DNA from 3 places in the Streptomyces sp. NPDC007856 genome. Region 2 is predicted to be linked to each of the others. Evidence: riboswitches for the same ligand, from Rfam matches in the RefSeq annotation. Region 2 holds a riboswitch; each other region holds the start of a gene.

Region 1 (10,148 bases), on a different contig from region 2:
GCGCTCGCGCTGACCGCCCTCGCGGCCCGCCGCCGCCAGGTGTGGACGCTCGACCGGCTGCACCCGGAACTGAGCCTGTGAACCGGGGGGAGGCCCCGCACGCGCGCGTACCTGTGAGAATCAGGGCCATGGAAAGCAGCAGCGCCAGGTCCGGCGGCAGCACGCGCCGCGAGGCCACCCGGCAGAAGCTCTACGAGGCGGCCGTCACGCTCATCGCCGAGCAGGGCTTCTCCGCGACCACGGTGGACGAGATCGCGGAGCGGGCCGGGGTCGCGAAGGGCACGGTCTACTACAACTTCGCGAGCAAGTCGGTCCTCTTCGAGGAGCTGCTGCGGCACGGGGTGGGCCTGCTCACCGCCTCTCTGCAGGAGGCGGCCGAGCAGACCGCGCGGGCGGGCGGCGGCAAGGTGGACGCGCTGGACGCGATGATCCGCGCGGGCCTGGCCTTCATCGACCGCTATCCGGCCTTCACCCAGCTGTACGTGGCCGAGCTGTGGCGCACCAACCGGGCCTGGCAGTCCACGCTGATGGTGGTCCGGCAGCAGGCCGTCGCGGTGGTCGAGAGGGTCCTGCGCGAGGGCGTGGCGGCCGGCGAGTTCAGCGACGAGATCGACGTCCAGCTGACGGCGGCCGCGCTGGTCGGCATGGTCCTGGTGGCCGCGCTGGACTGGAAGTCCTTCCAGCCGGAGCGGTCCCTGGACGACGTCCACGCGGCCCTGTCCCGGCTCCTCCAGGGACGCGTGAGCGGAAAGGGCTGAGCGCGTGAGGAAGGCGCCGGTCCGCTGCCGGACCGGCGCCTCCCATTCCCCCGTACTCCCCCTGTGGTCCCCCGTGGGCGGTCGTCCCCGGGTCCCCCGGCTCGCTTCCGCCGACGGATCGGCGGAAGGAGCGGCAGGGTGGCGGGCGCCGTTCCGCCGCCCCGTGTCGGCGGTGCCGGGCCGCGCCCCCTTGCCGTGTCTCCACTCTCCCGTCCGCACAGGTCGCGGCCCATCCGCGCGCATACTCATCTCGCAACCTGAGTACGGATACTCAGCCCTGCGCACGCGTGCCCACGCTCGCGGGCCGTGCCCCGCGAGCGCCCCGGCCTCCCGCGGGCCGGATTGTCAGTGGCGGTCGATAAAGTCGCAGGCATGGCACGGATTGCGGTGATCGGCGCCGGGATGGGCGCGATGGCGGCCGCCGCCCGGCTGGCCGTCGCGGGCCACCGGGTGGTGGTGTACGAGCGCACGGACACGTACGGCGGTGCGGTGCGCCGCTTCGAGCGGGACGGGTTCGGCTTCGACACCGGCCCGGGCCTGCTGACGCTGCCCGCCGTGTACCGCGATCTGTTCGTCAAGACCGGCAAGGAGCCCCTGGAGGACTGCGTCGAGCTGGTCCAGGTCGATCCGTCCGCACGGCACCTCTTCGCGGACGGCACGGGGGTGTCGCTGCCGAACGCCTCGCGCGCGGGCGTGGTCGCGGCACTGGACGAGGCGCTGGGCGGGGGCGCGGGCGAGCGCTGGGGCGAGTTCCTGGTGCGGGCCCGGGAGGCCTGGGACCGCACCCGCAGGCCCCTGCTGGAGGAGCCGCTGTGGCCCAACTGGCGGGTGCTGGCCGACCAGGAGCCGTATCCGGCCGTCCCGCACAAGCGGCTGCTGCGCACGCGGCGGGCCGGCACGCTCTCCGAGATCGGCACCTGGGAGCTGCGCGACGAGCGCCTCGCGGCCCTGCTGGCGAGTTCCGTGCTCGCCCACGGCCTCGATCCGCGGACCACTCCGGCGAGCGCGGCCGTCCTGCCCTACATGGAGCACGCCTTCGGCACCTGGTATGTGCGCGGCGGCATCCGGGAGTTGGCGCGCGCGGTGTACGAGCGGTGTGTGAAGCGGCGGGTGGAGTTCGCCTTCGACGCGGAGGTCCTGCGCATCCTGGTCAAGGACGGCCGGGCCGCGGGCGTGGAGCTGAGAGACGGCACGGTGGCCGAGGCGGACCATGTCGTGGCGGACGTGGACCCGGCGTGGCTGAAGGCGCTGACGGACCGTCCGCTGGACGGGACCGGGGATGTGCGGGCCGATCCGTTCACGACCCGTCCGGGGCGGTTCGCCGTGCTGCTGGCCCTGCGCGGCGGGCGCGAGGCCGGTGCCGCACATCGCACGGTCGTCCATGCGCCGGACCCGGAGTCCGAGCTGGACTTCCTGGCCGCGGCGGACGGGGACCAGCCGCCGGCGCCCACGGTGACCGTGCTGCGCCCGGACGACCCCGCGCTCAGACCGGACGACGGTCACGAGTCCGTGGTGCTGTCCGCGGTGGTGCCGGGCGCCGCCGACTGGGACGAGGAGGGCACGGTCCGGCAGTACACGGAGCATCTCCTCGAAGCCGCCGAGGCCGCGATACCGGGCCTGCGGGACCGCGTCCTGTGGCACGAGGTGCGCACACCCGACCACACCGACGACGAGACGGGCGCCTTCCTCGGCGCGGTGCCGGCCCCCGCTCTGGCCGCCGGCCAGGGGCGCTTCCTGCACCCGTCGAACACCACGCGGCTGCCCGGTCTGTACCGGGTCGGCGGCTGGTCACACCCCGGCGGCGGCCTGCCGCACGCGGGCATGTCGGGCGCGCTGGTCGCGGGGCTGATCGTGGAGGGCCCGGAGTTCCGCGGCTCCCAGTGAGCCGGGGTGGCCGGGCCTCGCCGGCGGAACGGCCTCAGAAACGGTACTGCTCGTCGTACCCGGCACCGGGCTGCTGGGCATGCCCGTGCCCCTGGTTCTCGTACGGGTACGGCTGCTCCTGCGGGAGTTCGCCGCCGTAGGTCTCGTCGGTGCGCTGCTGCGGCACCCACACCCCGCCCGCCGGGGTCTCGCCGTAGCCGCCGCCGTACGGGGCCTGGGCGTAGCCCTGCTGGTCGTACTGCCCGGAGTAGCCGGTGTCGTACGAGGCGCCGCCGTAGGACTGGCTGCCGATGTACGGGTCGGAGTAGTTGGCGTAGCCCTGCTGGCCGCCGGTGTCGTAGCCGTACCCCTGCTGGCCGTAGCCGGAGTAGTCGTAGGCGTAGTTCTGCTGCTCGGTGGCCTGGGCGGCGCCCGCGTAGGCGGTGTCGCCGTAGACGCCGTAGGAGCCGGTGTCCTCGGGCAGCGGCTGGGGCTCGTAGACGGCGGTGCTCTCGGCCGCGGTGGCCTGAGCCCCGGCCGGGGTGAAGACGTCGTCGCGGTCGTGGTCGTCGTAGTCGCCGTACCCCTGGCCGTAGCCGGCCTCGTCGGCGTCCCGGTCGTGCTCCGGGTCGAGGGGCTGCTCCTGGTCGGGGCCGTCCAGCGCCGGGTCGTGCCGGTCGGCCCTGCCGCGGCGGCGCTTGCTGCCGCCTTCGGCCTCGTCCCCGGACTCGGGTCGCTTGACCGCCCAGCCGGCGGCGAAGCCGCGGCGGAACGACAGCGTGACATAGGTCTGGCCGACCGCGAAGGCGATGGCACCGATGCCGATCACGATCACGGACGGCATCAGCACGCCGAACACGACGCCGAGGAAGCCGGCGAACGCGAGCAGCCGCCAGCGCAGGCGCGCCTTGTACTGCAGCAGCACCTCGCCCAGCAACCACAGTGCGACGATGCCGAACGCGATGTAGAGGACCGTCCAGCCCATGTACGCCCCTCTCCCAGTGACCGCTACGCAGTGTGTCGTATCACGGTGCGGCCGGTCTAGGCCTGCGGGGGGTGGTGCAGGCCCAGGTTCTCGTAGATTTCCAGGGTCGCCGTGGAGTTGTTCAGCGTGATGAAGTGCAGTCCGGGCACTCCCTCGGCGCGCAGCCGAGCGCAGAATTCCGTGGCGAAGTCGATACCGATGGAGCGTACCGCCGCCGGATCGTCCTGCGCTGTGAGGATCCGCTCTTTCAGGGCGTCCGGGAACAGGGCGGTGCTGAGCTTGGGCACCCGTTGCAGCATCTTCACGCTGGTGACCGGCAGGATCTCGGGGATGATGGGGGTCTCGCAGCCCGCGGCCACCACGCGGTCGCGCAGCCGCAGATACGACTCCGGGTGGAAGAACATCTGTGTGATGGCGTAGTCCGCACCCGCACGGCACTTGTCCACGAAGTGGGCAACGTCGGTGTCCCAGTCCGCGGAACGGGGGTGCATCTCCGGGAAGGCGGCGACTCCCACACAGAAGTCGCCCGACTCCTTGATGAGCCGGACGAGTTCGGCCGCGTACGTCAGCCCCCGGGGGTGCGGCACCCACTCGCCCATCGGGTCGCCGGGCGGGTCGCCCCGCACGGCGAGCATGTTGCGGATCCCGGCGTCCGCATACTGGCCGATGATGTTCCGCAGTTCGGCGATCGAGTGGTCGACCGCGGTGAGGTGGGCCACGGGTGTGAGCGTCGTGTCCACGACGATCTGCTGCGTCTCCCGGACCGTGGTCGTGCGGGTGGTACCGCCGGCACCGTAGGTGACGGAGACGAAGTCGGGGGCGACGGCCTCGACCCTCCTGAGCGCGTTCCACAGGTTCCGCTCGCCCTGGGGAGTCTTCGGCGCGTAGAACTCGAACGAGTACGTCGCCTTGCCGGAGGCGAGCATGTCGCGCACGGTGCGTGCGCGATCAGTCCTGGTGGAGGGGGTTCCGAGGGCCATACCGGCAGGTTAGCCAGGGGCGGGCGGTCCCCCAACCGGAGGACTAAGAATTGCCCGAATTGTCGCCTTCCTGTCCACCCCTTGGACGAAAACCTGGACAGAGGGGCCGACGGGCCAGGTCGCTAGCCCTGCCGCAGCCGCTTCGCGAACTCGGCCGCGGCCGCTCCCGGGTCGTCGGCCGCGGTGATCGCGCGGACCACGACCACCCGGCGGGCACCCGCGTCCAGCACCTGGTCGAGATTCCCGAGGTCGATGCCGCCGATCGCGAACCAGGGGCGGTCGGTGCCCAGGCCGGCCGCGTACCGGACCAGGTCGAGGCCGGGGGCGTGGCGGCCGGGCTTGGTGGGGGTGGGCCAGCAGGGCCCGGTGCAGAAGTAGTCCACGCCCTCCTGCACTGCGGCCGCGGCGGCCTCGGACTCGGCGTGCGTGGAGCGGCCGATCAGGACCTCGTCGCCGAGGATGGCGCGGGCCGCGGGGACCGGCAGGTCGCCCTGGCCGAGGTGCAGCACATCGGCGCGGGCGGCGTGGGCGACGTCCGCGCGGTCGTTCACCGCGAGAAGCCTGCCGTGCCGGGCGCAGGCGTCCGCGAAGACCTCCAGGTGCGCCAGCTCCTCGGCGGCCTCCATGCCCTTGTCGCGCAGCTGCACGACGTCGACACCGCCGGCCAGGACCGCGTCCAGGAACTCGGGAAGGTCGCCCTGGCGCGTGCGCGCGTCCGTGCACAGATACAGGCGGGCGTCCGTGAGCGCGGCGCGTGCGGTGTCGGACATACGTGGGTCCCCCCTGGTCGGTGTCCCTGACGGCTTCGGCGGGTGGTGGGGGGGGCCCCGGGGGCCCCCCCCCCCCCCCCCCCGGGGGGGGGGGGGCCCCCGGGGGGGGGGGGGGGGGGGGGGGGGGGGGGGGGGGGGGGGGCCCCCGGCCCCCCCCCCCCCCACCCCTCATGTGCGATTCGGCTCAGACGGCGAGCGCCTGGGCGCGGCGCTTCACCTCCGTGCCGCGATTCTCGCTCAGAGCCTGCGCGGGGGTGCCGGGCAGGGTCGGGTCGGGGGTGAAGAGCCACTCGATCATCTCTTCGACCGTGAAGCCGTCGTCCCGCAGGAGCGTCAGGGTGCCGGACAGGCCCTTGACGACCTTGTCCCCGTCGATGAAGGCGGCGGGGACGTGCAGTGCGCGGTTCTCACCCCGGCGTACGGCGATGAGCTGGCCCTCCTTGACCAGCTGCCGCACGCGCGTCACCTCGACGCCGAACTGTTCGGCGATGTCGGGGAGGGTGAGCCAGGCGGGGACGAGAGCATCGATCTTTGCGTCAATCTCGGTCACAGGACAAGCGTAGGCGCTCCGCCGGTTCGGCCGCGATGTGGTCGGTCCCGGGTTGTGTCGTCCGCCGGGTGCGGGTTCGTCCTGGTTGCTCGTGCCCACGCGGCGGTAGCCGCGTATCAGACACAGCCCCGCGCCCCCTACGGGCGCCGCCCGGAGCCCCCTGACTGGTCGACCGCGGCATCCTTCAGGGGCTTTCCAGGGTCGGCCACGGCCTCCGGGTCCATGGCGCGGCCCGCCTCGATCAGCCGCCGGCCCTGCGCCAGATCACGCGGACGGCCCACCGCCAGCAGGGCCATCAGCCGGTTCTCGTGGAGCCAGCACACCGTCCAGGCCGGGCCGGACGCGTCGCCGCGCCAGACCATGCGGTCGGCGGCGGCGTGGTGGCCGGCGTACTGCACGAAGCGGCCGAACTGCTCGGACCAGAAGTACGGCACCGGGTCGTAGACCGCCGGGGTCTCGCCGAGGATGTTCGCGGCCACCGTGCGCGGGCCCTGGAGGGCGTTGTCCCAGTGGTGGACGAGCAGCCGTTCGCCGTAGCGGGCGGAGGGGAAGGAGGCGCAGTCGCCGACGGCGTACACGTCCTCCACGGAGGTGCGCAGACGGTCGTCGGCGAGGACGTCCCCGTGCGGGCCCAGCTCGACGCCGGAGCCGGCCAGCCAGGCCGTGGCGGGGCGGGCGCCGATGCCGACGACGGCGGCCCCCGCGGGCAGCCGGGTGCCGTCGGCGAGCACCACCGCGCCGGGCTCGATGCGCTCCACGCGCGCGTGGGTGCGCAGTTCCACACCCGCGTCGGCGTACCAGCCGGTCATGGGGGCCGCGACCTCGGGGGGCAGGGCACCGGCGAGCGGATGGTCGGCGGCCTCCACGACGGTCACCGCGCAGCCGGCCTCGCGGGCGGCCGTGGCGAACTCGGCGCCGATCCAGCCGGCGCCGACGACCACGATGTCGTGCTGCCGGGCGAGCACCGGCTTCAGCCGTTCGGCGTCGTCCAGGGTGCGCAGCAGATGCACCCCGGGCACTCCCTCGGTGCCGGGCAGGGTGATCGGCTCGGCGCCGGTGGCGAGGACCAGGACGTCGTACGGCACCGGGCCCGCCTCGGTGTCCAGCTCGTGTTCGGCGGAGCGCAGGGCCAGCACCTCGCAGCCGAGCCGCAGCTCGACGCCGAGGGACTCGAAGTCCACGTCGAAGGCGGAGTCCTCGGCCTTGCCGAGCAGCACGGCCTTCGACAGGGGCGGCCGGTCGTACGGCTGGTGCGGCTCCGCGCCGATCACGGTGACGGGGCCCTTGAAGCCCAGTTCCCGCAGCGCGACCGCGGTCTGCACCCCGGCCATGCCCGCACCGACGACGACCACGCGCCGCCCCGCTGACGTGCCCCCTTGCGCTGTCTGCTCGCTCACCCGATCACCATAGACACGTGACAACGCGTCAGTCAGCGGGCGTGCCCGGTGACCTCTTCCACAACGCTCGTACCGGCGCCCGCCTGGGACTCCCACTCCCAGGTCTCCTCCAGCCGCACCCGCCCGTCCGGCAGCTCCACGACCGTGGAGACACAGTGCCCCGAGGAGGTCGTCCCGTCGGTCTTCAGCTGGACGTAGCGGAAGTCCAGCCGGTCACCCTCCCGGGTGCCGACCAGATGACCGCGTACGACATCGCCGCCCGCGTACTCGGCCCAGATCCCGCCGTCCTCCTCGTGGTACGCGAACCGGGTGCGGGTACCCACCTGACCTGGGGCTTGGTCCGCCACGGGGGCGAGGATCAGTCCGTCGAGCGACCGGGTCATCGGCAGGGGCTCCCTTACGGGTGACGAGGGGGGCGGGCTAGGGTGGCCACCGTACAAGCACTCGCGGGAGCCCGGACGCACCGGGCTGAGAGGGAGGCTGGCGGCCTCCGACCGTACGAACCTGATCCGGGTCATGCCGGCGAAGGGAGGGGCTGGGCGCCCATGTCGTCACGTACGTCCGATACGTCCGACGTCCTTGTCCTGGGGGGCGGAATCATCGGCCTGGTCACGGCCTGGCGCGCGGCGCAGCGCGGGCTCGCGACGGCCGTGGTGGACCCCGAGCCCGGGGGCGGGGCCGCGCGGGTCGCGGCCGGGATGCTGGCCGCGGTCACCGAACTGCACTACGGCGAGGAGAAACTGCTCGCCCTGAACCTGGAATCGGCCCGGCGCTACCCGGACTTCGCGGCCGAGCTGACCGAGCTGACCGGCCACGACCTCGGCTACCGCCGCTGCGGCACCCTCGCGGTCGCCCTCGACGCCGATGACCGCGCCCATCTGCGTGAACTGCACGCGCTGCAGCAGCGCTCCGGCCTGGACTCGGAGTGGCTGTCCGGGCGGGAGTGCCGGCGCCTGGAGCCGATGCTGGCGCCCGGGGTGCGCGGCGGGCTGCGGGTCGACGGCGACCACCAGATCGACCCGCGGCGGCTCGCGGCGGCGCTGGTGGCCGCGTGCGAGCGGGCCGGCGTGGTGTTCCACCGCGCGTGGGCCGAGCGGCTGGACGTCGTACGGGACCGGGCCGCCGGGGTCACGCTCGCGGACGGCACCGAGTTGCGCGCCGGGCAGGTGGTGCTCGCGGCCGGCAGCATGAGCGGGCGGCTCGCGGGCGTGCCGGAGGCGCTGCTGCCGCCGGTGCGGCCGGTGAAGGGGCAGGTGCTGCGGCTGACGGTGCCGCGCCGGTACGCACCGTTCCTCAGCCGTACCGTACGGGCCGTGGTCCGCGGCAGCCAGGTCTATCTGGTGCCCCGTGAGAACGGCGAACTGGTCGTCGGCGCGACCAGCGAGGAGCTGGGCTGGGACACGACCGTCACCGCGGGCGGGGTGTACGAGCTGCTGCGCGACGCCCATGAGCTGGTGCCGGGCATCACCGAACTGCCGCTCACCGAGACCCGGGCCGGACTGCGCCCCGGCTCCCCCGACAACGCGCCGCTGCTCGGCCCGTCCGGCCTGGAAGGGCTGCTGCTGGCCACCGGGCACTACCGCAACGGGGTGCTGCTCACGCCGGTCACCGGGGATGTGCTGGCCGAGGTACTGGCGAGCGGCCGGCTCCCGGAAGAAGCCCGTCCCTTCACGCCGCAGCGCTTCGGCGCCGCCGTCCTCATGGAGCAGCCCGCATGACCATCTCCCTCACCGTTTCCATCGCTGTCAACGGAGAGCGCCGGGAGATCGCTCCGGGCACCACTCTCGACGCCGTCGTACGGTCGCTGGCCCCGTCGCCCGCCGGGGTGGCCGCCGCCGTCAACGAGACCGTCGTCCCGCGCGCGCAGTGGGCGACCACGGCGCTGGCCGAGGGTGACCGGGTCGAAGTCCTCACCGCGGTCCAGGGAGGCTGAGCCATGGCCGACGATCCCTTGGTCCTGGGGGGTACGACCTTCTCGTCGCGGCTGATCATGGGCACCGGCGGTGCGCCCAGCCTGGAGGTGCTGGAGCGGGCGCTGGTCGCCTCCGGTACGGAGCTGACGACGGTCGCGATGCGGCGGGTGGACCCCTCCGTGCACGGTTCGGTGCTGTCGGTGCTGGAGAGGCTGGGCATCCGGGTGCTGCCGAACACGGCGGGCTGTTTCACGGCGGGCGAGGCCGTGCTGACCGCGCGGCTGGCGCGGGAGGCGCTGGGCACGGACCTGATCAAGCTGGAGGTCATCGCCGACGAGCGGACGCTGCTGCCGGATCCGGTGGAGCTGCTGGAGGCGGCGGAGACGCTGGTCGACGACGGGTTCACGGTGCTGCCGTACACCAATGACGATCCCGTGCTGGCGCGGAAGCTGGAGGACGTGGGATGTGCGGCCGTCATGCCGCTGGGGTCGCCGATCGGGTCCGGGCTCGGGATCCGCAATCCCCACAACTTCCAGCTGATCGTCGAGCACGCGCGTGTGCCGGTGATTCTGGATGCGGGGGCCGGTACGGCGTCCGATGTCGCGCTGGCCATGGAGCTGGGGTGTGCGGGGGTGATGCTCGCCTCCGCGGTGACGCGGGCGCAGGAGCCGGAACTCATGGCGGCGGCGATGCGGCATGCCGTGGAGGGGGGTCGGCTGGCTCGGTTGGCGGGGCGGATTCCGCGGCGGTACCTCGCGCAGGCGTCGTCTCCTGCGGAGGGGTTGGCCCGGCTGGATCCTGAGCGACCGGCGTTCTAGTCGCCGCCGTCGGCGGCCGCGGGTGCGTGTGTGGTGTGGGAAGCGTTACAGGTCAGCTTCAGTACCAGGGCGGAAATGGGCTCGGCCGGGGGTTTGTCGGTCCGTCCTCGTAGA
Region 2 (10,148 bases):
ATATCGCATCGCTTCTCGCATGCGACAACCGTCCCGCACCCTGCCGATCACGGCCGGAGTCTGTGGACAACCCACCGGTTGTGGACAGCGGCGTCACCCGGTGCCCCGGCGGTCCCGTACACTTCTTCTGGCGATCCGGGTCACCGGGTCGACTTCGCACGCCCCGACACCAGGCCGTCAAGCGGTCGGTGTCAGCGCCTCTCGGTCCTTCGCGGCAAGGCGCGTCGCGGGCGTCAGGCGCGGGAGCCGTCCGGCATCCGCGGCACAACCGAGAAACTCAAGGAGATACGGCCATGGCCGTCGTCACGATGCGGGAGCTGCTGGAGAGCGGCGTCCACTTCGGTCACCAGACCCGTCGCTGGAACCCGAAGATGAAGCGCTTCATCTTCACCGAGCGCAACGGCATCTACATCATCGACCTGCTCCAGTCGCTGTCGTACATCGACCGCGCCTACGAGTTCGTCAAGGAGACCGTCGCCCACGGCGGCACGGTCATGTTCGTCGGCACCAAGAAGCAGGCGCAGGAGGCCATCGCCGAGCAGGCCACCCGCGTCGGCATGCCCTACGTCAACCAGCGCTGGCTGGGCGGCATGCTCACCAACTTCTCGACCGTCTACAAGCGTCTGCAGCGCCTCAAGGAGCTCGAGCAGATCGACTTCGAGGACGTCGCCGCGTCCGGTCTGACCAAGAAGGAGCTTCTCGTGCTCTCGCGCGAGAAGGCCAAGCTGGAGAAGACCCTCGGTGGTATCCGCGAGATGCAGAAGGTGCCGAGCGCCGTCTGGATCGTGGACACCAAGAAGGAGCACATCGCCGTCGGTGAGGCCCGGAAGCTGAACATTCCGGTTGTCGCGATCCTCGACACCAACTGTGACCCCGACGAGGTCGACTACAAGATCCCGGGCAACGACGACGCGATCCGCTCCGTCACCCTGCTCACCCGTGTGATCGCCGACGCCGTCGCCGAGGGCCTCATCGCCCGCTCCGGCGTCGCCACCGGCGAGAAGGGCGAGAAGGCCGCGGGCGAGCCGCTCGCCGAGTGGGAGCGCGACCTGCTCGAGGGTGAGAAGAAGGCCGACGAGGCCGAGAAGCCGGCCGAGGCTGCTGCCGAGGCCCCCGCTGCCGAGGCCCCCGCTGCCGAGGCTCCGGCTGCCGAGGCTCCGGCTGCCGAGGCTCCGGCTGCCGAGGCTCCGGCCGCCGAGGCTCCGGCCGCCGAGGGCGAGCAGGCCTGACGCACGCGTTGACAGCGGGGGGCGGTACTGCCACCGACAGCGCCTTCGGCGCGGTGAAGTCCACCCCCGCTGTTCACCCGTAGGTCCGCACGACGTACGCAACCCGCGTCTACATGTGGGACGCACACCGTGCGGATCTCCAGATCTCCCAGACTTCGAGAAAGACTCACAGACTCATGGCGAACTACACCGCCGCCGACGTCAAGAAGCTCCGTGAGCTCACCGGCGCCGGCATGATGGACTGCAAGAAGGCGCTGGACGAGGCCGAGGGCAACGTCGACAAGGCCGTCGAGGCGCTGCGCATCAAGGGCCAGAAGGGCGTCGCCAAGCGCGAGGGCCGCTCCGCCGAGAACGGCGCCGTGGTCTCCATCATCGCCGACGACAACTCCTCCGGCGTCCTGGTCGAGCTGAAGTGCGAGACCGACTTCGTCGCCAAGGGCGAGAAGTTCCAGGCCGTCGCCAAGAAGATCGCCGAGCACGTCGCCGCGACCTCCCCGGCCGACCTCGAGGCCCTGCTCGCCTCCGAGATCGAGCCCGGCAAGACCGTCCAGGCGTTCGTGGACGAGGCCAACGCCAACCTCGGCGAGAAGATCGTCCTGGACCGCTTCGCGCAGTTCGCCGACGGCTTCGTGCTCGCCTACATGCACCGCACCATGCCCGACCTGCCCCCGCAGATCGGTGTCCTGGTCGAGCTCGACAAGCCGAACGTCGAGGTCGCCAAGGGCGTCGCCCAGCACATCGCCGCCTTCGCGCCGAAGTACCTGGCCAAGGAGGACGTGCCGGCCGACGTCGTCGAGTCCGAGCGGCGCATCGCCGAGGAGACCACCCGCGCCGAGGGCAAGCCCGAGGCCGCGATCGCCAAGATCGTCGAGGGTCGTCTCAACGGCTTCTTCAAGGACGCCACGCTGCTCGGCCAGCCGTACGCGCTCGACAACAAGAAGTCGGTCCAGAAGGTGCTGGACGAGGCCGGTGTCACCCTGAAGCGCTTCTCGCGCATCAAGGTCGGCATCTGAGCCCGTTCCGCGATCGACGCGCGACCCGCGGGAAATTCTCGGTAGGGTCGACAGCAGTCGTCCGCGCACACCGCCACACCCCGGGGTGGGGCGGACGGCAGCAGATCTGACGAGGAGGCCATTGCCGCGTATGGGAGCGAAAAGCGACCCCACCGGCAATGGTCTTCTTCGTATGTGCAACACGTGAAAGAGGCGGGATCTCCATGACCACCAAGGCCCAGAAGAGCGACGACGGCAAAGTACGCGGCCGGTTTCTGCTGAAGCTGTCCGGAGAGGCCTTCTCCGGCGGCGGGGGCCTGGGCGTGGACCCGGACGTGGTGCACAAGATCGCCCGCGAGATCGCGGCCGTCGTGCGCGACGGGGCCCAGGTCGCGGTCGTCATCGGCGGCGGCAACTTCTTCCGCGGCGCCGAACTCCAGCAGCGCGGCATGGACCGCGCCCGCTCCGACTACATGGGCATGCTCGGCACCGTGATGAACTGCCTCGCCCTCCAGGACTTCCTGGAGAAGGAGGGCATCGACAGCCGGGTGCAGACCGCCATCACCATGGGACAGGTCGCCGAGCCGTACATCCCGCTGCGCGCCGTGCGGCACCTGGAGAAGGGCCGCGTGGTCATCTTCGGCGCCGGTATGGGCATGCCGTACTTCTCCACCGACACCACCGCCGCCCAGCGCGCCCTGGAGATCGACGCCGAGGCGTTGCTCATGGGCAAGAACGGCGTGGACGGGGTCTACGACTCCGACCCCAAGACCAACCCCGACGCCGTCAAGTTCGACGCCCTCGGCTACGGCGAGGTCATCACCCGCGACCTCAAGGTCGCCGACGCCACCGCCATCACGCTCTGCCGCGACAACAAGCTCCCGATCCTCGTCTTCGAACTCCTCGCGGAGGGCAATATCGCCCGTGCCGTCAAGGGTGAGAAGATCGGCACGCTGGTGGGTGACCAGGGCAGCCGGGACTGACCCGGCAGCAACCCGGCCGGTGGCGCGCGGCCCCGTAAGGGGGCCGGACCCTGGCCGGGGGATGGACAATGTCCTGCCGGTCGGGAACCGTGCAGGAAGAAGACGCGACGCAGCCGGCCGCCGCCCGCCAAAGGAACCGCAGCCGGGCCTTACTCAAGACACGCAGGAGCAAGTGGTGATCGAAGAGACCCTCCTCGAGGCCGAGGAGAAGATGGAGAAGGCCGTCGTGGTCGCCAAGGAGGACTTCGCCGCGATCCGCACCGGCCGTGCGCACCCGGCGATGTTCAACAAGATCGTTGCCGACTACTACGGTGCCCCGACGCCGATCAACCAGCTGGCCTCGTTCTCCGTGCCGGAGCCGCGCATGGCGGTCGTGACCCCGTTCGACAAGAGCGCGCTGCGCAACATCGAGCAGGCGATCCGCGACTCCGACCTGGGCGTCAACCCCAGCAATGACGGCAACATCATCCGGGTGGTGTTCCCCGAGCTGACCGAGGAGCGCCGCCGCGAGTACATCAAGGTCGCCAAGGGCAAGGGTGAGGACGCGAAGGTCTCCATCCGGTCCGTGCGCCGCAAGGCCAAGGACGCCATCGACAAGCTGATCAAGGACGGCGAGGTCGGCGAGGACGAGGGCCGCCGCGCGGAGAAGGAGCTGGACGACACCACGGCGAAGTACGTCGCCCAGGTCGACGAGCTCCTGAAGCACAAGGAAGCGGAGCTGCTCGAAGTCTGATGAGCGACTCTTCCTGGGGGGCGCCGCCATCGGCCGGCCAGGCCGGGTACTGGGGGCCCACCGAGGGCGGGCCCGCCCAGCCTGTCCCGGGGGCCGTCCCGGCGGGTCCCGCGTACGATGCGCCTGAGCCGCAGCAGACTCGCCCCATGCCCATCGTGCCCGAGGACCCCGCGTACGGCGCACACGCGTACGGCGGAGACCAGGGCGGCGACCGGGGGGCCGCTCGCCGGAGCGGCCCCCTGTTCCAGGAATTCCACGACGAGTTCCGCCCCGAGCCCCCGCAGGCCCGCACCCTCCCGGCCGAGAACCAGAATCCGGAGCCCATGCCCGACGCCCACCAGCCGGCCCCAGCGCCGCAGAAGAAGAGCGCGGGCCGTGACCTGAGCGCGGCCATAGGCGTCGGGATCGGGCTCGGTGTGGTGATCGTCGCCTCCCTGTTCATCAAGAAGGCCGTGTTCGTCGGGGTCGTCGCGGTCGCGGTCGTCGTCGGCCTGTGGGAGCTGACCAGCAGGCTGCGGGAGCGCAAGGACATCAAGGCGCCGCTGGTGCCGCTCGCGGTGGGCGGAGCGGCGATGGTGGTGGCGGGGTACGTCCGCGGCGCCGAGGGCGCCTGGGTCGCCATGGCGCTGACCGCCCTGGCCGTCCTGGTCTGGCGCATGACGGAGTCGCCGGAGGGCTATCTCAAGGACGTCACGGCGGGCGTCTTCGCGGCGTTCTACGTGCCGTTCCTGGCCACGTTCGTGGCGATGATGCTGACCGCGTCCGACGGCCCCTGGCGGGTCCTCACCTTCCTGCTCCTGACGGTCGTCAGCGACACCGGCGCCTACGCGGTCGGCTGGCGGTTCGGCAAGCACAAGCTGGCCCCCCGCATCAGCCCCGGCAAGACCCGCGAGGGCCTGGCGGGCGCGGTGCTGTTCGCGATGGTCGCGGGCGCGCTGTGCATGCAGTTCCTGATCGACGACGGCACCTGGTGGCAGGGCCTGCTGCTGGGCCTCGCGGTCGCGGCCAGCGCCACGCTGGGCGACCTCGGCGAATCCATGATCAAGCGCGACCTGGGCATCAAGGACATGGGCACCTTGCTCCCCGGCCACGGCGGCATCATGGACCGCCTCGACTCCCTGCTCCCGACGGCACCGGTGGTCTGGCTCCTGCTGGTGCTCTTCGTCGGCTCCGCGTGAGGATGTGTCGTACGGCTTCCGGGCCCCGTCCTGTGCGCAGGGCGGGGCCCGTCGGCATTGGTCGTACGGCTCCTGAAGTGGGACGATCTGGAGGGTAGAGCCCTCTGTCCGGGAAAGGAGGGCCTCATGTCCGCCTTCCATGAAGAGATCGACGTCGACCGGAGTCCGGGCGATGTCTGGGCGTACCTCAGCGACCCGTCCCACCTGCCGGAGTGGCAGAAGAGCGCGGTGTCGGTCGAGCAGCTCGACGACAGCCCCTTCGGACTCGGGTCCCGGATCCGGATCACCCGCCATGTCGGCCGCCGCGACGTCCCGACGACCATGCGGGTCACCGAGTTCGAACCGCCGCGCTCCTGGAGCATGCAGGGCACCGAGGGCCCGGTCCGGGGCCGGGTGCACGGCGAGGTCGTCCCGCTCCCCGACGGGCGTACGCGCGTGACCATGGACCTGGACTTCGAGGGCCACGGCCTCGGCAGGGTGCTGATCCCTCTCGTCGTACGCCCCCAGGTCCGCCGGGAACTCCCGGAGAACGAGCGGCTGCTCAAGGAGCGGCTGGAGCACGCCGCGATCTAGCCGGCCAGCCGGGGGGAGTGCTCACCTGGCCCGGATCGCGGCGATGTCGAACTGGAGGCGGACCTTCTCGCTCACCATGGTCCCGCCCTGGGCCAGCCGGGCCTCGTAGGTCAGTCCCCAGTCGGAGCGGTTGATGGTGGTGGTGCCGTCGAAGCCGACCCGCTCGTCACCGAACGCGTCGATGACATGACCGATGTAGGTGAGTTCCAGGTCGACGGGGCGGGTGGTGTCCTTGATCGTGAGATCGCCGGTCATGCGGTAGACGTCCTCGCCCGTGAGCTGTACGGACGTGCTCGTGAAGGTCATCCGCGGGTGCGCCCCGGCGTCCAGGAACTGCCGGCCCACCACATGCGCGTCGCGCTGCTCGACACCCGTGTCGACGCTGGCCGTGTACAGCACGATGTCGGCCCGGGAGCGGGTCGGCTCGCGGCCGTCGAAGTACAGACGGCTCTCGTACTCGGTGAACGCGCCCCGCACCGTCGTCACCATCGCGTGCCGCACGGAGAACCCGATCCTGCTGTGGGCGGGATCGATCAGCCACTCGCCGGTGAGGGCCGCCAGCCCGGGATCGGGAAGAACGGCGGTACCGGTGGCACCGGCCGCCGGGCCGGCGGTCGCCACGGGCGTGGCGGACTGCTGCGCGCGCCGGTGGAAGGAGTTGCGGCCGAAAAGGTTCATGGCTCGTGGTTACGGCAGCGCAGTGGGCCGGACAAGGCCCGATCAGGAAACCCGACCGTTCCCCGGCAGAACTTCACAGGTCGTAGTAACGGCGACCGTCCCGTGCCGACCGCAATCCCCTTTTAGTCCGAGTGTCCCGATTTGGGTATTGACGTCATGTCTGCGGCATATGACGATAGGCGGAATCACGAGCGCCGAACCGTCGCCCTGTGAACCGCGCGGCGCTCCCGTCTCGGCCCGAAGGAGGGCGGCAATGAAGACGTTCCGGAGGCATCTGCCGGGCAAGAAATCGGCGGTGGCGGCAATGATCCTGGGGGCGACCCTACTCGTCGCCCCGACCGCGACCGCCGCCACCGCGAGCCCGAAACCCCAGAGCCCCAGCCTCGACCGCTGCATCCACAGCGCTGGTCCGGCCGGGCGCTTCTATTACCCGGGCTTCGCCAACGTCCCCTGCCTCTGAGTGGCGCATCGGACCAGGAGGGCTCAGTCACGCGCGGCTGAGCCCTCCTCCTGTAGTCGTAGCAGGCGACACCCGCAGGTCACCCGATTGGATCTGCGACACTGGTACAGCCATGCCTAAGCCCGGAGAACTCACTTTCGTCGCCCCGCGCGGAGCCCAGAAGCCGCCGCGGCATCTTGCCGATCTCACGCCCGCCGAGCGCAAGGACGCGGTGGCCGAGATCGGGGAGAAGCCGTTCCGCGCCAAGCAGCTCTCGCAGCACTACTTCGCGCGGTACGCGCACGACCCGGAGCAGTGGACCGACATCCCCGCCGGATCGCGTGCCAAGCTCCAGGAAGCGCTGTTCCCCGAGCTGATGACCGTCGTCCGGCATCTGTCGACCGACGAGGGGACCACCCGCAAGACGCTCTGGCGGCTGTTCGACGGGACCCTCGTCGAGTCCGTGCTGATGCGGTACCCGGACCGGGTCACCATGTGCATCAGCTCGCAGGCGGGGTGTGGGATGAACTGCCCGTTCTGTGCGACGGGGCAGGCGGGGCTCGACCGGAATCTGTCCACCGCGGAGATCGTCCACCAGATCGTGGACGGGATGCGGGCGCTGAGGGACGGCGAGGTGCCGGGTGGACCTGCTCGGCTCTCCAACATCGTCTTCATGGGCATGGGGGAGCCGCTCGCCAACTACAAGCGCGTGGTCGGTGCCATCAGGGCGCTCACCGATCCCGCCCCCGACGGGCTGGGGCTCTCCCAGCGCGGGATCACCGTGTCCACCGTCGGGCTCGTGCCGGCCATCCACCGGTTCGCCGACGAGGGCTTCAAGTGCCGGCTCGCGATCTCCCTGCACGCCCCCGACGACGAGCTGCGCGACACCCTCGTCCCGGTGAACACGCGCTGGAAGGTGCGCGAGGTGCTGGACGCCGGGTTCGAGTACGTCGAGAAGAGCGGGCGCCGGCTGTCGATCGAGTACGCGCTCATCCGCGACATCAATGACCAGGCCTGGCGAGGGGACCGGCTGGGTCGGCTGCTCAAGGGCAAGCCCGTGCACGTCAACCTCATTCCGCTGAACCCGACTCCGGGCTCGAAGTGGACCGCCTCGCGGCCCGAGGACGAGAAGGCGTTCGTGGAGGCCATCGCCGCCCATGGTGTGCCCGTCACCATCCGGGACACCCGGGGCCAGGAGATCGACGGGGCCTGTGGTCAGCTGGCGGCCACCGAGCGGTAATCTGGCCACCGTCCATCACATTTTCATATTCCGACAGGGGAGCGCCACAGCGCTGAGAGTGCGGCGGACAGGGCCGCAGACCCTCTGAACCTCGCCCAGGTCATTCTGGGTAGGAAGTTCGGTCATCACTCGAGCTGTTGCGCCCTGCCCGGGTCCTTTCCACAAAGGCCCGGGCAGGGCCGCGTCTCTTCCTGGCCAACCCCAGGAGGACATCCAGTGCACAACAAGACCTTCGTGGCCGTGGCGGTCGGGCTCGGCCTGATCACGCTGTCCGCGTGCGGATCGACGCACGCGTCGGCACACGCCAAGTCGTCCACAGGCGCCAAGACCGTGACCCTCGTCAGCCATGACTCGTGGGCCGTCTCCAAGAACGTGCTCCAGGACTTCGAGAAGAAGACCGGGTACAAGGTCCAGGTCCTCAAGGACGGCGACGCCGGGCAGGCCGTCAACAAGGCGATCCTGACCAAGGACAACCCGCAGGGCGACGTCTTCTTCGGCGTCGACAACACCCTGCTGTCCCGCGCCCTCGACAACGGCCTCTTCCAGCCGTACACCGCCAAGGGCCTCGACAAGACCGGCGCCGCCTACCAGCTCGACAAGGACAAGCACCGGGTCACGCCGATCGACTACGGCGACATCTGCGTCAACTACGACAAGTCCTACTTCAGCAAGCACAGGCTGACCCCGCCGCAGTCCTTCGCCGACCTCGCCAAGCCCGAGTACAAGAACCTGCTGGTCACCGAGAACGCCGCCACCTCCTCGCCCGGCCTCGGCTTCCTGCTCGGCAGCGCCGCCCAGTTCGGCGACAACAGCTGGCAGGACTACTGGAAGAAGCTCAAGGACAACGGCGTCAAGGTCGTCGACGGCTGGGAGCAGGCCTACTACCAGGAGTTCTCCGGTTCGTCGGAGGGCAGGAAGGCCGGCGGTGACCGGCCGCTCGTCGTGTCGTACGCGTCCTCGCCGCCCGCCGAGGTCATCTACGCCAAGAAGCGGCCCAGCACCGCCCCGACCGGGGTGTCGTACGGGACCTGCTTCCGGCAGATCGAGTTCGCCGGGCTGCTCAGCAACGCCCAGAACCCCAAGGGTGCCAAGGCGTTCATCGACTTCCTGGTCTCCAAGGAGTTCCAGGAGGACATGCCGCTGAACATGTTCGTCTACCCGGTGGTCGACGGTGCGAAGGTGCCCGCCGAGTTCACCGAGTACGGCAAGGCCGCCGAGCACCCCGAGACCATGGCCCCCGGCAAGATCGCCGCCAACCGTGACCAGTGGGTCAGGTCGTGGACCTCGCTCGTACTGAAGTAGCCCCTCGCAGGAGGGACTGGCGCGGGAGCGCGGCGCGGCTCGGGCTGATGGCCCTGCCCGTCGCGTTCTTCGCGCTGTTCTTCGCCTGGCCCGTGGCCGCGATCGTCGCGCGCGGGCTGAAGGTCGACGGCGTCTGGCAGTTCGGGCGGCTCGCGGACGTGGTCACGCAGCCGGACATCCGGCACGTGCTGTGGTTCACCACCTGGCAGGCGCTCGCGTCCACCGCGCTCACCCTGCTGCTCGCGCTGCCCGCCGCCCATGTCTTCGCCCGGCTCGACTTCCCGGGCAAGCAGGTGCTGCGGGCCGTCGTCACGGTCCCGTTCGTGCTGCCGACCGTCGTCGTCGGCAGCGCGTTCCTCGCTCTCGTCGGGCACGGCGGCCTGCTGGACGACCTGTGGGGCGTACGGCTGGACACCACGGTGTGGGCGATCCTGCTGGCCCACGTCTTCTTCAACTACGCGGTCGTCGTACGGACCGTCGGCGGGCTGTGGTCCCAGCTCGACCCCCGGCAGGAGGAGGCCGCCCGCATGCTCGGCGCGTCTCCGCTCGGCGCCTGGCGGAAGGTCACCCTCCCGGCGCTCGCGCCCGCCGTGGCCGCCGCCGCGCTGATGGTGTTCCTGTTCACCTTCACCTCCTTCGGCGTCGTCCAGATCCTCGGCGGCCCCACCTTCTCCACCCTCGAAGTGGAGATCTACCGGCAGACCTCCGATGTCTTCGATCTTTCCACGGCCGCTGTCCTCACCCTCGTCCAGTTCGTCGCGGTCGGCGCGATCCTCGCCGTGCACGCCTGGACGGTACGGC
Region 3 (10,148 bases), on a different contig from region 2:
CGCGGCGACTGGTGACCGACCCGGGGTCCGGTGTGCGGCAACGGGATCACCGGCTCCCGGCAAGGTGAACCCGTGGCTTCCCTCGGGCGAGGGAAGTTTCCCCGTGCGGCCGTCAGTATGCGGCGGCGCAGGATTAGAGTCCGGAGATCCCGCGGGGTCCGGCCCCGCGGACGGCGCAGACCCCTCCGTGCTCTCCCCGGCACGGGCTGCCCCTCCCGCTCCCGGAGTGACCCTTGGCCACGGTTGACACCCCACCGGCAGTACCGCACGCACCCCCCGACCCACCGCGTTCCTGCGCCCCGCCCACCCAGCGGCCGCCTTCCATCGCGGTCCCCGAACAACCGCACCCCACCGACGTCTCCGGGCCACCGCGCGCCGCCGGCGCCCCTGGCCCACCGCACCCCACGGACGCCCACGGGTCCCCGGCCGCCGCGACGCTCATCGGATCCGTCCAGCGCGCCATGCGCCTGCTGGAGTCCGTAGCAGCACATATGTACGGCGCCCCCGCCAAACAACTCGCCCGCGAGACCGGCCTCGCCCTCCCGACGACGTACCACCTGCTGCGCACCCTGGTGCACGAGGGCTATCTCCGGCGTGAGAAGGGGCTGTTCTTCCTCGGCGAGGCGGCCGAACGGCTGGGCAGCAGCGGAGCCCAGCAGAAACGTCGCAGCGCGGTGGCGGACACGCTCGCGCACTGGCGCGATTCCATCGGTGTGCCGGTGTACTACGCGATGTACCAGGACGGCGATATCGACGTCATGTGCGTCTCCGACTCCCCCGAGGCGCCGGCGGTCGAGGAATGGGCCGACTTCCGCGAGACCGGCCACGCGCACGCCATCGGGCAGTGTCTGCTCTCCCAGCTGGACGAGGACGCCCGCCGCGACCATCTCGCGCGCTACCCCGTGCAGTCCATCACGCCGTACACGGTCCGCGACAACGACGCCCTGTTGCGGCGGCTGGCCCGGATGCCGCGCATGGAGCCGGTCGTGGAGCGTCAGGAGTACGCGCTCGGGACGGTGTGCGCGGCGGTGCCGATCACGGTCGGCACCACCGTGGCCACGGTGGCCATGTCGCTGCCCGTCCACCAGGCCGACCGGCTGCTGCCGGCGGCGCGCCGGCTGCAGACGGAGATCGGGCGGCATCTGGGGACGCTCACTCTCTCTATCAGTATGTGAAAACTTACTCCTTGTGATCTGCTGTGTACGTTCAGCAAGATTTGACCACGGTTACAGGGATCAATCCCGGCCAGTCGACGTCCATATGACGGGGTAGACGATGCGCGAGTCCGTACAGGCAGAAGTCATGATGAGCTTTCTCGTGTCGGAGGAGCTCTCCTTCCGCATCCCCGTGGAGTTGCGCTACGAGACCAGTGATCCCTATGCCGTGCGGCTCACCTTCCATCTGCCCGGTGACGCCCCGGTGACCTGGGCGTTCGGACGCGAGCTGCTGATCGACGGCGTCGGCCGGCCGTGCGGGGAAGGGGATGTGCACATCGCTCCCGTCGACCCCGAGGTGCTGGGCGAGGTACTGATCAGGCTTCAGGTCGGCGGCGATCAGGCGCTGTTCCGCTCCTCCGCGCCGCCGCTCGTGGCCTTCCTCGACCGCACGGACAAGCTCGTGCCGCTCGGCCAGGAGGGCGCGCTGGCCGACTTCGACGCGCATCTGGAAGAGGCCCTGGACCGCATCCTGGCCGAGGAACAGAGCGCCGGCTGAAGCGTTACGGCACGGGGCGCCGGATGCTCCGCAGCGCCGCACGGAGGCGTGCAGGAACGCTTCTGCGTTGGGGTGAAGGGGCGGGCCCGTGCGTCCCAGCGCGCCGGTCCCGCGTGACGGCCCGGCGGACCTACCTCTTCCGGCGCCGCCCCCTGCCGCCGCGTGCCGGGAGGGGCTGTGTCCCTGCCTGTGCCGGGATGTTCGGGCCGGGGCGGTCGGCCGAGACCACGAGGGCGGCGAGCGCGGTGGTGACCGGGACCGAGGCGACCAGACCGATCGAGCCCACCAGCGTGCGCACGATCTCCTCGGCCACCAACTCGCTGTTGGCCACGGTCCCGACGCTGCTCTGCGCGATCGAGAACAGAAGCAGCAACGGCAGCGCGGCACCGGCGTAGGCGAGGACGAGGGTGTTGACCACGGAGGCGATGTGGTCGCGGCCGATCCGGATGCCGGCCCGGTACAGCCCGCGCCAGCCCATCGTCGGGTTGGCCTCGTGCAGCTCCCAGACGGCCGACGTCTGCGTCACGGTCACGTCGTCCAGGACGCCGAGCGAGCCGATGATGACACCGGCCAGCAGCAGACCGCTCATGTCGATCGACGGATACAGACCGTGGATCAGGCCGGTGCTGTCGTCCGTGTTGCCGGTGAGTTCGGCCCAGCCGATGAACTGCGATCCGAGGAAGCCGATCAGCAGCAGCGAGGCAAGGGTGCCGAGCACCGCCACCGAGGTGCGGGCCGACAGGCCGTGGCACATGTACAGGGCGAGCAGCATGATGGTGCTCGCCCCGACGACCGCCACGAGCAGCGGGTTCGAACCCTGGAGGATCGCGGGCAGGATGAACTGGGTCAGCACCAGGAAGCTCACGGCCAGGGCGACGAGTGCCATCACGCCACGCAGCCTGCCGACCACCACGACGGCGAGCGCGAAGATGCCCGCGAGCAGCGTCATCGGGAACTTCCGGTTCACATCGGTCACCGAGTACTGCAGGTCCTTCGGCGCCGAGGGCTCGTAGGCGGCCACCACCTGCTCGCCCTGGTGCAGCTGCCGGCTCTGGTCCGGCTGCACGATCTCGATGAACGTGCGGCCCCGGTCCTTACCGGTGTCGACCCGGACGGTCGCCTTCTTGCAGCTTCCCTTCGCCCCCTGATCCGCCGAGGTGCCCGAGGCGGTGGAGGTGTCACCGGTGAGGGCGCCACCGGCGGCGTTCACCGACTTGCAGCTCACCTCGACGACCTTGGTGACCGTGGCCTGCTGGGTCTCCCGGTCGAAGCCGACGCCGCTGCGTTTATGGGGCGGGGCTCCCCCGGGCCAGAGCACCACCAGGCCGACGACGACCGCCACGGTGAAGGGGACCAGGATCGCGGCGATGACCTTGCGCAGGTGCTTGGAGACCGGGGCGGCGGGCCCATGGCTGTGGCTGTGGCCGTGCCCATGGCCATGGTCCTGCCCGTGGTCGTGCTCACGGTCGTGCCCATGGCTCTGCCTGTGGCCGTGACCGTGTGCCTGCCGGTGGCCATGACCACGGCCGTCGTCCCGGCTGCCCTCTTGCTCGGGGGCGTGGTCGTGACCCTGCCCTGAGGCCGGTGAGCGGTGCGGCTCGGGCGGCCGATATGGGTACTGCTGCATCCTGGTCACCGCCCGATCATCGCAACAACGGCAGGGGCCCACTGTTCACCGCGCCACATATGACGCTAGCGTGGAGGCACCTTTGCACACGCGGGAGCTCGGAGCACCGGGCTGAGAGGGCGCTGACCTCCGTACACGCGATGTTTCACGTGGAACAAGTGATGTTCCGCACGGAATGCCGCCAGACGGAAACCGCTGCGTCGACCGCCGAACCTGTTACCGGGTAATGCCGGCGTAGGGAGTAGGTCTCATGACCAACAAGGACGCACGCACGCCTGCCTCCGTCCAGGACGAGAAGTCCCAGGAGGCCGGGAAGTCCACCGGATGGCACAAGGCGTACGTCGAGGGTTCGCGCCCCGATCTGCGCGTGCCGGTCCGTCAGGTGCACCTCACCAACGGGCAGTCGGTCACGCTGTACGACACATCGGGCCCGTACACCGATCCGCTCGTCGACACCGATGTCCGCAGGGGCCTGCCGCCGTTGCGGGAGAACTGGATCATCGCCCGCGGTGACACCGAGGAGTACGCGGGCCGTCCCGTCCGTCCCGAGGACGACGGGATCAAGCACACCTCGCCGCGCGGCGGGCTGCGCAACCTGGACGCGGTCTTCCCCGGACGGCCGCGCCAGCCGCGCCGGGGCCGCGGCGGCGAGGCGGTGACGCAGCTCGCGTACGCCCGCCGGGGTGAGATCACCCCGGAGATGGAGTACGTGGCCATCCGGGAGAACGTTTCCCCGGAGGTGGTCCGCGAGGAGATCGCGGCGGGTCGGGCGGTGCTGCCGGCCAACGTCAACCACCCGGAGATCGAGCCGATGATCATCGGCAAGCGGTTCCTGGTGAAGGTCAACGCCAACATCGGCAACTCGGCGGTGACCTCCTCCATCGAGGAGGAGGTGGAGAAGATGACCTGGGCGACCCGCTGGGGCGCCGACACGGTCATGGACCTGTCCACCGGCCGCAACATCCACACCACGCGCGAGTGGGTGCTGCGCAACTCCCCCGTCCCCATCGGCACGGTGCCGCTCTACCAGGCCCTGGAGAAGGTCGACGGCAAGGCCGAGGAACTGACCTGGGAGATCTACAAGGACACGGTCATCGAGCAGGCCGAGCAGGGCGTGGACTACATGACCGTCCACGCGGGCGTCCGGCTGCCGTACGTGCCGCTCACCGCCAACCGCAAGACGGGAATCGTCTCGCGCGGCGGCTCGATCATGGCCGCGTGGTGCCTGGCGCACCACAAGGAGTCGTTCCTGTACGAGAACTTCGAGGAACTCTGCGAGATCCTCGCCGCCTACGACGTCACGTACTCGCTGGGCGACGGCCTCCGGCCGGGGTCGATCGCGGACGCCAACGACGAGGCGCAGTTCGCGGAGTTGAGGACGCTCGGGGAACTCAACCGGATCGCCAGGCGTTTCAACGTACAGACGATGATCGAGGGCCCGGGACACGTCCCGATGCACAAGATCAAGGAGAACATCGACCTTCAGCAGGAGATCTGCGATGAAGCTCCGTTCTATACGCTCGGCCCGCTGACCACGGACATCGCGCCGGCGTACGACCACATCACCTCCGGTATCGGCGCCGCGATGATCGCCTGGTGGGGCACCGCGATGCTCTGCTACGTCACGCCCAAGGAGCACCTGGGCCTGCCCAACCGTGACGACGTCAAGACCGGCGTCATCACCTACAAGATCGCCGCGCATGCGGCCGACCTGGCCAAGGGGCACCCGGGCGCCCAGGAGTGGGACGACGCACTGTCCGACGCCCGCTTCGAGTTCCGTTGGGAGGACCAGTTCAACCTCGCCCTGGACCCGGACACGGCACGGGAGTTCCACGACGAGACCCTGCCGGCCGAGCCCGCCAAGACCGCCCACTTCTGCTCCATGTGCGGGCCGAAGTTCTGCAGCATGAAGATCAGTCAAACCATCACAGAGCGGTTCGGTGGTGCGGCGGCCGAGGGTGCGTCACAGGAGGAGATCGCCGCGGGGATGCTCCAGAAGTCGAAGGAGTTCGCCGAGGCGGGGAACCGGGTGTATCTGCCGATCGCGGACTGAGGGCCAGGAGCAAGCGGTCCGCGTTTCCGAGCCGCCGTGAGGCACCACGTGAGGCGCGGACTCCGCTTGGCGTCCGGTCAGTGCTGCGTCCACCGGAGCCACGGCCCTCCAGAGGTCGGCGGTGGCGCACCGGTGGGCCGCCCGGTCGGGCCCACGTCGCTCGGGGCGCGAGCCGTGGCCGGGCTGCCGGTGGGGTTACTCGGGCTGGTGCTCCGGGCCGCCGAAGTCGGGGCTCGTGTAGTCCGGGCTGGTGAAGCTCGGCCGGCCCGACTGCGTGCCGTCGTCGGGGCTGCTGAAACCGGGGCGGTCGTACCCCAGGCGGGGCATACGGCCGCGGGGGGCGGGCGGGGTCGTGCGGTGCACGGGGGCGGCCGGTCGGGGCTCGGCGAGCGCCTCCGTGAGGAACGGCAGGATGCCGCGCTCCAGCAGGGCGTCCCGCCAGGCCTCTCTGGCGCTGTCCAGTTCCCGGTGCGCCGCGTCCAGTGCCTGGGCCTGCGGCGAGTTGCCGTTGCGCAGGGCGGTGAGGAGCAGGCCGACGGCGGCGACGAGGACCGTGGCCGCGGTGACCGCGCCGAACACCCAGCCGGCGGTGAGCATGGTCTGGGCGAAGGCCTGTCCGGGGCTCAGTGTCCTCAGGATGTAGCCGAAGAGCAGGAAGATCACCGCGGCGGTTCCGGAGAGGACGGGAGCCAGTACGGCGATGACCGCGACGGCGCCCGCGCCGGTGCTCTCGGCCGCCTCGCCCAAGGTGGTCACGATCTCGGTGGTGGCCGAACTCCGGTCCGCGGGAGCGGAGTCACCGGAGGCCGAGGGGGTCATCGCCGGCTGGCGCAGTTCCTGGCGGATCTTCACAAAGTGCTGGTATTCGGCCGCGGCGGCGGCCGTTATCAGTGCGGTGGCGTCGAGCGCCATGGTGCGCAGTTGTTCGGGATTGAGCCGCTGTCCGACAGCGGCCAGTTCCGGTCGCCGTGGTGCGGAGCGCAGCGCCTCATCGAGGAGCCGCTCGAATTCCTGGCGGTCCTCGCTCTGCAGGTGCTGCGGAACGCTGTTCATGTGCATCCCCCGATGCTCCGTAGGGCTTGGGGCTCGCACGCCGGCGAGCCGTCGGGCAGAAACGGAGGGGAGCCTGCTACGGATAAGCCGATGGTAGAGCCGTGACGGCACACGGTGACAGGGGGTTGCCGGAAATTGCCCTCCGGCCTGCGAGTACTCCGCCGGGGAAGTCGGCCCGCCGAACGGTCAGGTTGGCAGGGGGAGTTGCCGGACCAGTAGCTTTCCGGCCATGGTCACCCCGCCGTCCATCGCGATGGCGAGCCCGTCGGCGTAGACGTGCGGGCCCTCCACGACCGGGCCGGTGCTGTCCTCGCCGTCCTCGGAGCCGACCTCGCCGAGGAGGTAGGGGATCGGGCTGTGCCCGTGAACGATGCGGGTGCCGCCGTACGTATCGAGGAGGGAGCGCACGGCGTCGGCGCCGCCCTCGTCGCGGAAGGAGAAGCGCTTGGTGAACTTGCGGAACAGATCCCAGCACTCGTCCGCGTCGTTGCGGGTGAGGGTCTCGCGGACAGTGTCGTTGACCGCCTCGATGGAGTCGCCGTAGTCGAGGTAGGCGGTGGTGTCCGAGTGCACGAGCAGATAGCCGTCGACCTCCTCGACGGCGTCCAGGCGGGCCATCCACTGCAGATGGTGGTCCTGGAGGCGGTCCATGTCGGTCTTCTGGCCGCCGTTGAGCAGCCAGGCCGCCTGGAAGGTGGCGGTGCCCGCGCCGGAGTTGACCGGGGTGTCGCCGAACCGCTTGGCGCCGAGCAGCAGCAGCTCGTGGTTGCCCATGAGGGCCTTGCAGTAACCGCCGGCCGCCGCGGCCTCGGCGGACAGCCGCATCACGAGATCGATGACGCCGATGCCGTCGGGTCCGCGGTCGGTGAAGTCGCCGAGGAACCACAGCCGGGTGGTGCCGGCGCACCACTGGCCCGAGGCGTCGATCAGCCCCTGCTCCTGCAGTGCGGCCATCAGTTCGTCGAGGTACCCGTGGACGTCCCCGACGACGAACAGCGGTCCGGGCCCGGTCGCGGGCTGCGGGGCCGGGGCCGCGGGTGCCGTCTCGACGGGGACCTGGACCGGCTCCGTGCGGTTGATGACCGGGAGGTCGCGCCGGGTGGGTGTGTAGTCGTCGGGGAACGCCTGGTCGGCGGGCGGTGCGGTGTCGCCCGGGTGGGCGGTGCTGACGTACGGTCCGGTCTCGTGGACGTACGCAGGTACCCGGAAGTCGCGCAGCGTTGCCGTCCGCTCCACTTCGGGTCCCTGACCGGCCCCCTGAGTCATCAGACCCCTCCACCATCGCGCCGCATCTGCACCCCTTCGGACTGCCTGGTCGCAGCGGTCCGCGGTGTCGTGGGCCCATCATAGGAATGCGCATCGCGCCGTGTGATGACCCAGGGGTGGTGAATCGGAACAAGACTCCAGTTCACCGCGGCTTTCGCCCCGTTTGGGCAGGTGTTCGGCCGGCTCCGCACCGGCCGAACACCCGGCCCGCCGGTCACCGGCCCGCCGAGCCCCCCTCGCTCGGCGGGCGCGCGTTCGGGGTGAGCGCCCCGCTTTCCGGCGCTATTTCTCGTCCGGCGTCCGCGGCGGGCTGACCGTCGTACGCGGCGGGCGCCGCTGCGAGGAGGTGCGCACGATCAGCTCGGTCGGTATCACCTGCTCGACCGGCTGGTCCGACTCCACGCCCTCGATGGCGTCGATGAGGAGCTGGACCACCGCCGTGCCGATGCGGCGGGGCTTCAGGGAGAGCGTGGTGATGGGCGGCTCGGTGCTGGCGTACACCATGGACTCGCTGCAGCACACGAGCAGCAGGTCCTCGGGGACGCGGAGCCCGTAGCGCCGGGCGGCGGCCAGCAGGTCGGTGCCGTTGGGGTCGAACAGGCCGTAGACCGCGTCGGGCCGGTCGGGGCGGGCGAGCAGCCGGTCAGCGGCGACGGCGCCCGCGCACGGGTCATGCGCCGGGTAGGCCTCGTAGACCGGGTCCTGGTCGACCCGCTCGCACCAGCGCAGGTAGGCGGTGGTGGACAGGTGGGTGTACGTGTCGGTCGTCGTGCCCGTGAGCAGGCCGATGCGGCGGGCGCCGGCGGCGGCGAGGTGGTCGAGGATGCCGAGTACGGCGGCCTCGTGGTCGTTGTCGACCCAGGCGGTGACCGGCAGCGAGCCGGCCGGACGGCCGTCGGAGACGACGGGCAGGCCCTGCCGGACGAGTTCGGTCACCACCGGGTCCTGGTCGGAGGGGTCGATGACAACGGTGCCATCGAGCGCGACGTTGGACCACACGTCGTGGCGGGACGTCGCGGGCAGGATCACGAGGGCGTAGCCGCGGGCGAGCGCGGCCGAGGTGGCGGCCCGTGCCATCTCGGCGAAGTACGCGAACTCCGTGAAGGTGAAAGGTTCATCCCCGTACGTCGTCACGGTCAGGCCGATCAGGCCCGACTTGCCGGTACGGAGGGTGCGGGCGGCGGCGGAGGGACGGTATCCCAGCCGGTCGGCGACCTCGCGGACATGGCGCCGGGTGGCATCCGGGAGCCGACCCTTGCCGTTGAGGGCGTCGGAGACGGTCGTGATGGAGACTCCGGCGGCGGCGGCCACGTCTCTGATGCCCGCCCGGCCCGGCCGGCTGCCTCGACGTGAGGTTTCCGCGCGGCTCACCTGGTGCTTCCCTGCTGCTGTCATGGCGAGCCGATAGTAGGGCTCATGCGGTGGGGTAGTGCGGACGCATATGCACGAGTTGACAGGCACGTTTCTGCATGGTCGTACTGGGTCAACGCCATTAGAAACAAAGCCAGTTGAACGATCCTGCAGCAAGACGTGACGTGGCGACGCGTATGGACCTGCCAAGTGCCCGATGTCTCGAAGAGGTCTCAACTCACCTGCACGGGTGATGCGCGCCACGGCGCAAGCCACCGGCGCATAGATATATGTACGGCGCGCCCCCTGAATCGTACGCCTTCGTACGGTGATGACCCGGGATGGCGCCGGGACGGATGCGGTTCACGTTTTGCAGGGCCGCAAGCTGTACGCACCGAGGCCGAATCCTCATAAGGTGAGGAGTATTGGAAGCCGGCGGCGTCGACGGTCCGCCGGTGGTCGCGAGGAGGACTGCGGTGAGCGAGACGAGCCCCAAGCTGCGCGCCGAGCTGGAGGGTATCCCCACCTACAAGCCGGGCAAGCCTGCCGCGGTCGGCGGGCCGGTCGCCTACAAGCTGTCCTCCAACGAGAACCCGTACCCGCCGCTGCCCGGCGTGATGGAGAGCGTGACGGCGGCCGCCTGCGACTTCAACCGCTACCCGGACATGGCGTGCACCGGGCTGATGGCCGAGCTGTCGGAGCGCTTCGGCGTCCCGCTCTCCCACCTGGCCACCGGCACCGGCTCGGTGGGTGTCGCCCAGCAGCTCATCCAGGCCACCAGCGGTCCCGGCGACGAGGTGATCTACGCCTGGCGGTCCTTCGAGGCGTACCCGATCATCACGCAGATCAGCGGCGCCCGGTCGGTGCAGGTGCCGCTCACGCCCGGCGATGTGCACGACCTGGACGCGATGGCGGACGCGATCACCGACCGGACGCGTCTGATCTTCGTCTGCAATCCCAACAACCCGACCGGCACGGTGGTGCGGCGGGCCGAGCTGGATCGGTTCCTCGACCGGGTGCCCGGCGATGTCCTGGTGGTGCTGGACGAGGCCTACCGCGAGTTCATCCGCGACCCCGAGGTGCCCG

What was found. A riboswitch is a leader RNA that binds a small molecule or an ion and turns the genes downstream of it on or off. The one in region 2 is predicted to bind thiamine pyrophosphate.
Region 1: it holds a riboswitch for thiamine pyrophosphate, as region 2 does, so the genes downstream of both, thiO (glycine oxidase ThiO) here and ACFYOH_RS22200 (thiamine ABC transporter substrate binding subunit) in region 2, are expected to answer to the same signal.
Region 3: it holds a riboswitch for thiamine pyrophosphate, as region 2 does, so the genes downstream of both, thiC (phosphomethylpyrimidine synthase ThiC) here and ACFYOH_RS22200 (thiamine ABC transporter substrate binding subunit) in region 2, are expected to answer to the same signal.

The regions. Positions count from the first base shown of each region.
Region 1 is NZ_JBIAEC010000002.1:250,322-260,469, forward strand. Features, by position in the region: gene ACFYOH_RS05540 (YhgE/Pip family protein) at 1-81, shown strand, start outside; gene ACFYOH_RS05545 (TetR/AcrR family transcriptional regulator) at 129-758, shown strand; gene ACFYOH_RS05550 (phytoene desaturase family protein) at 1,131-2,642, shown strand; gene ACFYOH_RS05555 (hypothetical protein) at 2,677-3,606, opposite strand; gene metF (methylenetetrahydrofolate reductase [NAD(P)H]) at 3,663-4,586, opposite strand; gene thiE (thiamine phosphate synthase) at 4,709-5,356, opposite strand; gene ACFYOH_RS05570 (Rv2175c family DNA-binding protein) at 5,541-5,906, opposite strand; gene ACFYOH_RS05575 (NAD(P)/FAD-dependent oxidoreductase) at 6,044-7,303, opposite strand; gene ACFYOH_RS05580 (hypothetical protein) at 7,336-7,686, opposite strand; TPP riboswitch at 7,740-7,851, shown strand; gene thiO (glycine oxidase ThiO) at 7,849-9,021, shown strand; gene thiS (sulfur carrier protein ThiS) at 9,018-9,236, shown strand; gene ACFYOH_RS05595 (thiazole synthase) at 9,240-10,034, shown strand.
Region 2 is NZ_JBIAEC010000009.1:132,319-142,466, reverse strand. Features, by position in the region: gene ACFYOH_RS22250 (murein hydrolase activator EnvC family protein) at 1-21, opposite strand, end outside; gene rpsB (30S ribosomal protein S2) at 294-1,229, shown strand; gene tsf (translation elongation factor Ts) at 1,406-2,242, shown strand; gene pyrH (UMP kinase) at 2,446-3,204, shown strand; gene frr (ribosome recycling factor) at 3,380-3,937, shown strand; gene ACFYOH_RS22225 (phosphatidate cytidylyltransferase) at 3,937-5,115, shown strand; gene ACFYOH_RS22220 (SRPBCC family protein) at 5,242-5,688, shown strand; gene ACFYOH_RS22215 (YceI family protein) at 5,710-6,366, opposite strand; gene ACFYOH_RS22210 (hypothetical protein) at 6,620-6,826, shown strand; gene rlmN (23S rRNA (adenine(2503)-C(2))-methyltransferase RlmN) at 6,939-8,045, shown strand; TPP riboswitch at 8,071-8,179, shown strand; gene ACFYOH_RS22200 (thiamine ABC transporter substrate binding subunit) at 8,262-9,347, shown strand; gene ACFYOH_RS22195 (ABC transporter permease) at 9,395-10,148, shown strand, end outside.
Region 3 is NZ_JBIAEC010000003.1:199,231-209,378, reverse strand. Features, by position in the region: gene ACFYOH_RS09010 (DUF5326 family protein) at 1-15, shown strand, start outside; gene ACFYOH_RS09005 (IclR family transcriptional regulator) at 441-1,175, shown strand; gene ACFYOH_RS09000 (SsgA family sporulation/cell division regulator) at 1,276-1,713, shown strand; gene ACFYOH_RS08995 (YibE/F family protein) at 1,844-3,349, opposite strand; TPP riboswitch at 3,421-3,598, shown strand; gene thiC (phosphomethylpyrimidine synthase ThiC) at 3,591-5,393, shown strand; gene ACFYOH_RS08985 (hypothetical protein) at 5,589-6,452, opposite strand; gene ACFYOH_RS08980 (metallophosphoesterase) at 6,633-7,712, opposite strand; gene ACFYOH_RS08975 (LacI family DNA-binding transcriptional regulator) at 7,995-9,107, opposite strand; gene hisC (histidinol-phosphate transaminase) at 9,539-10,148, shown strand, end outside.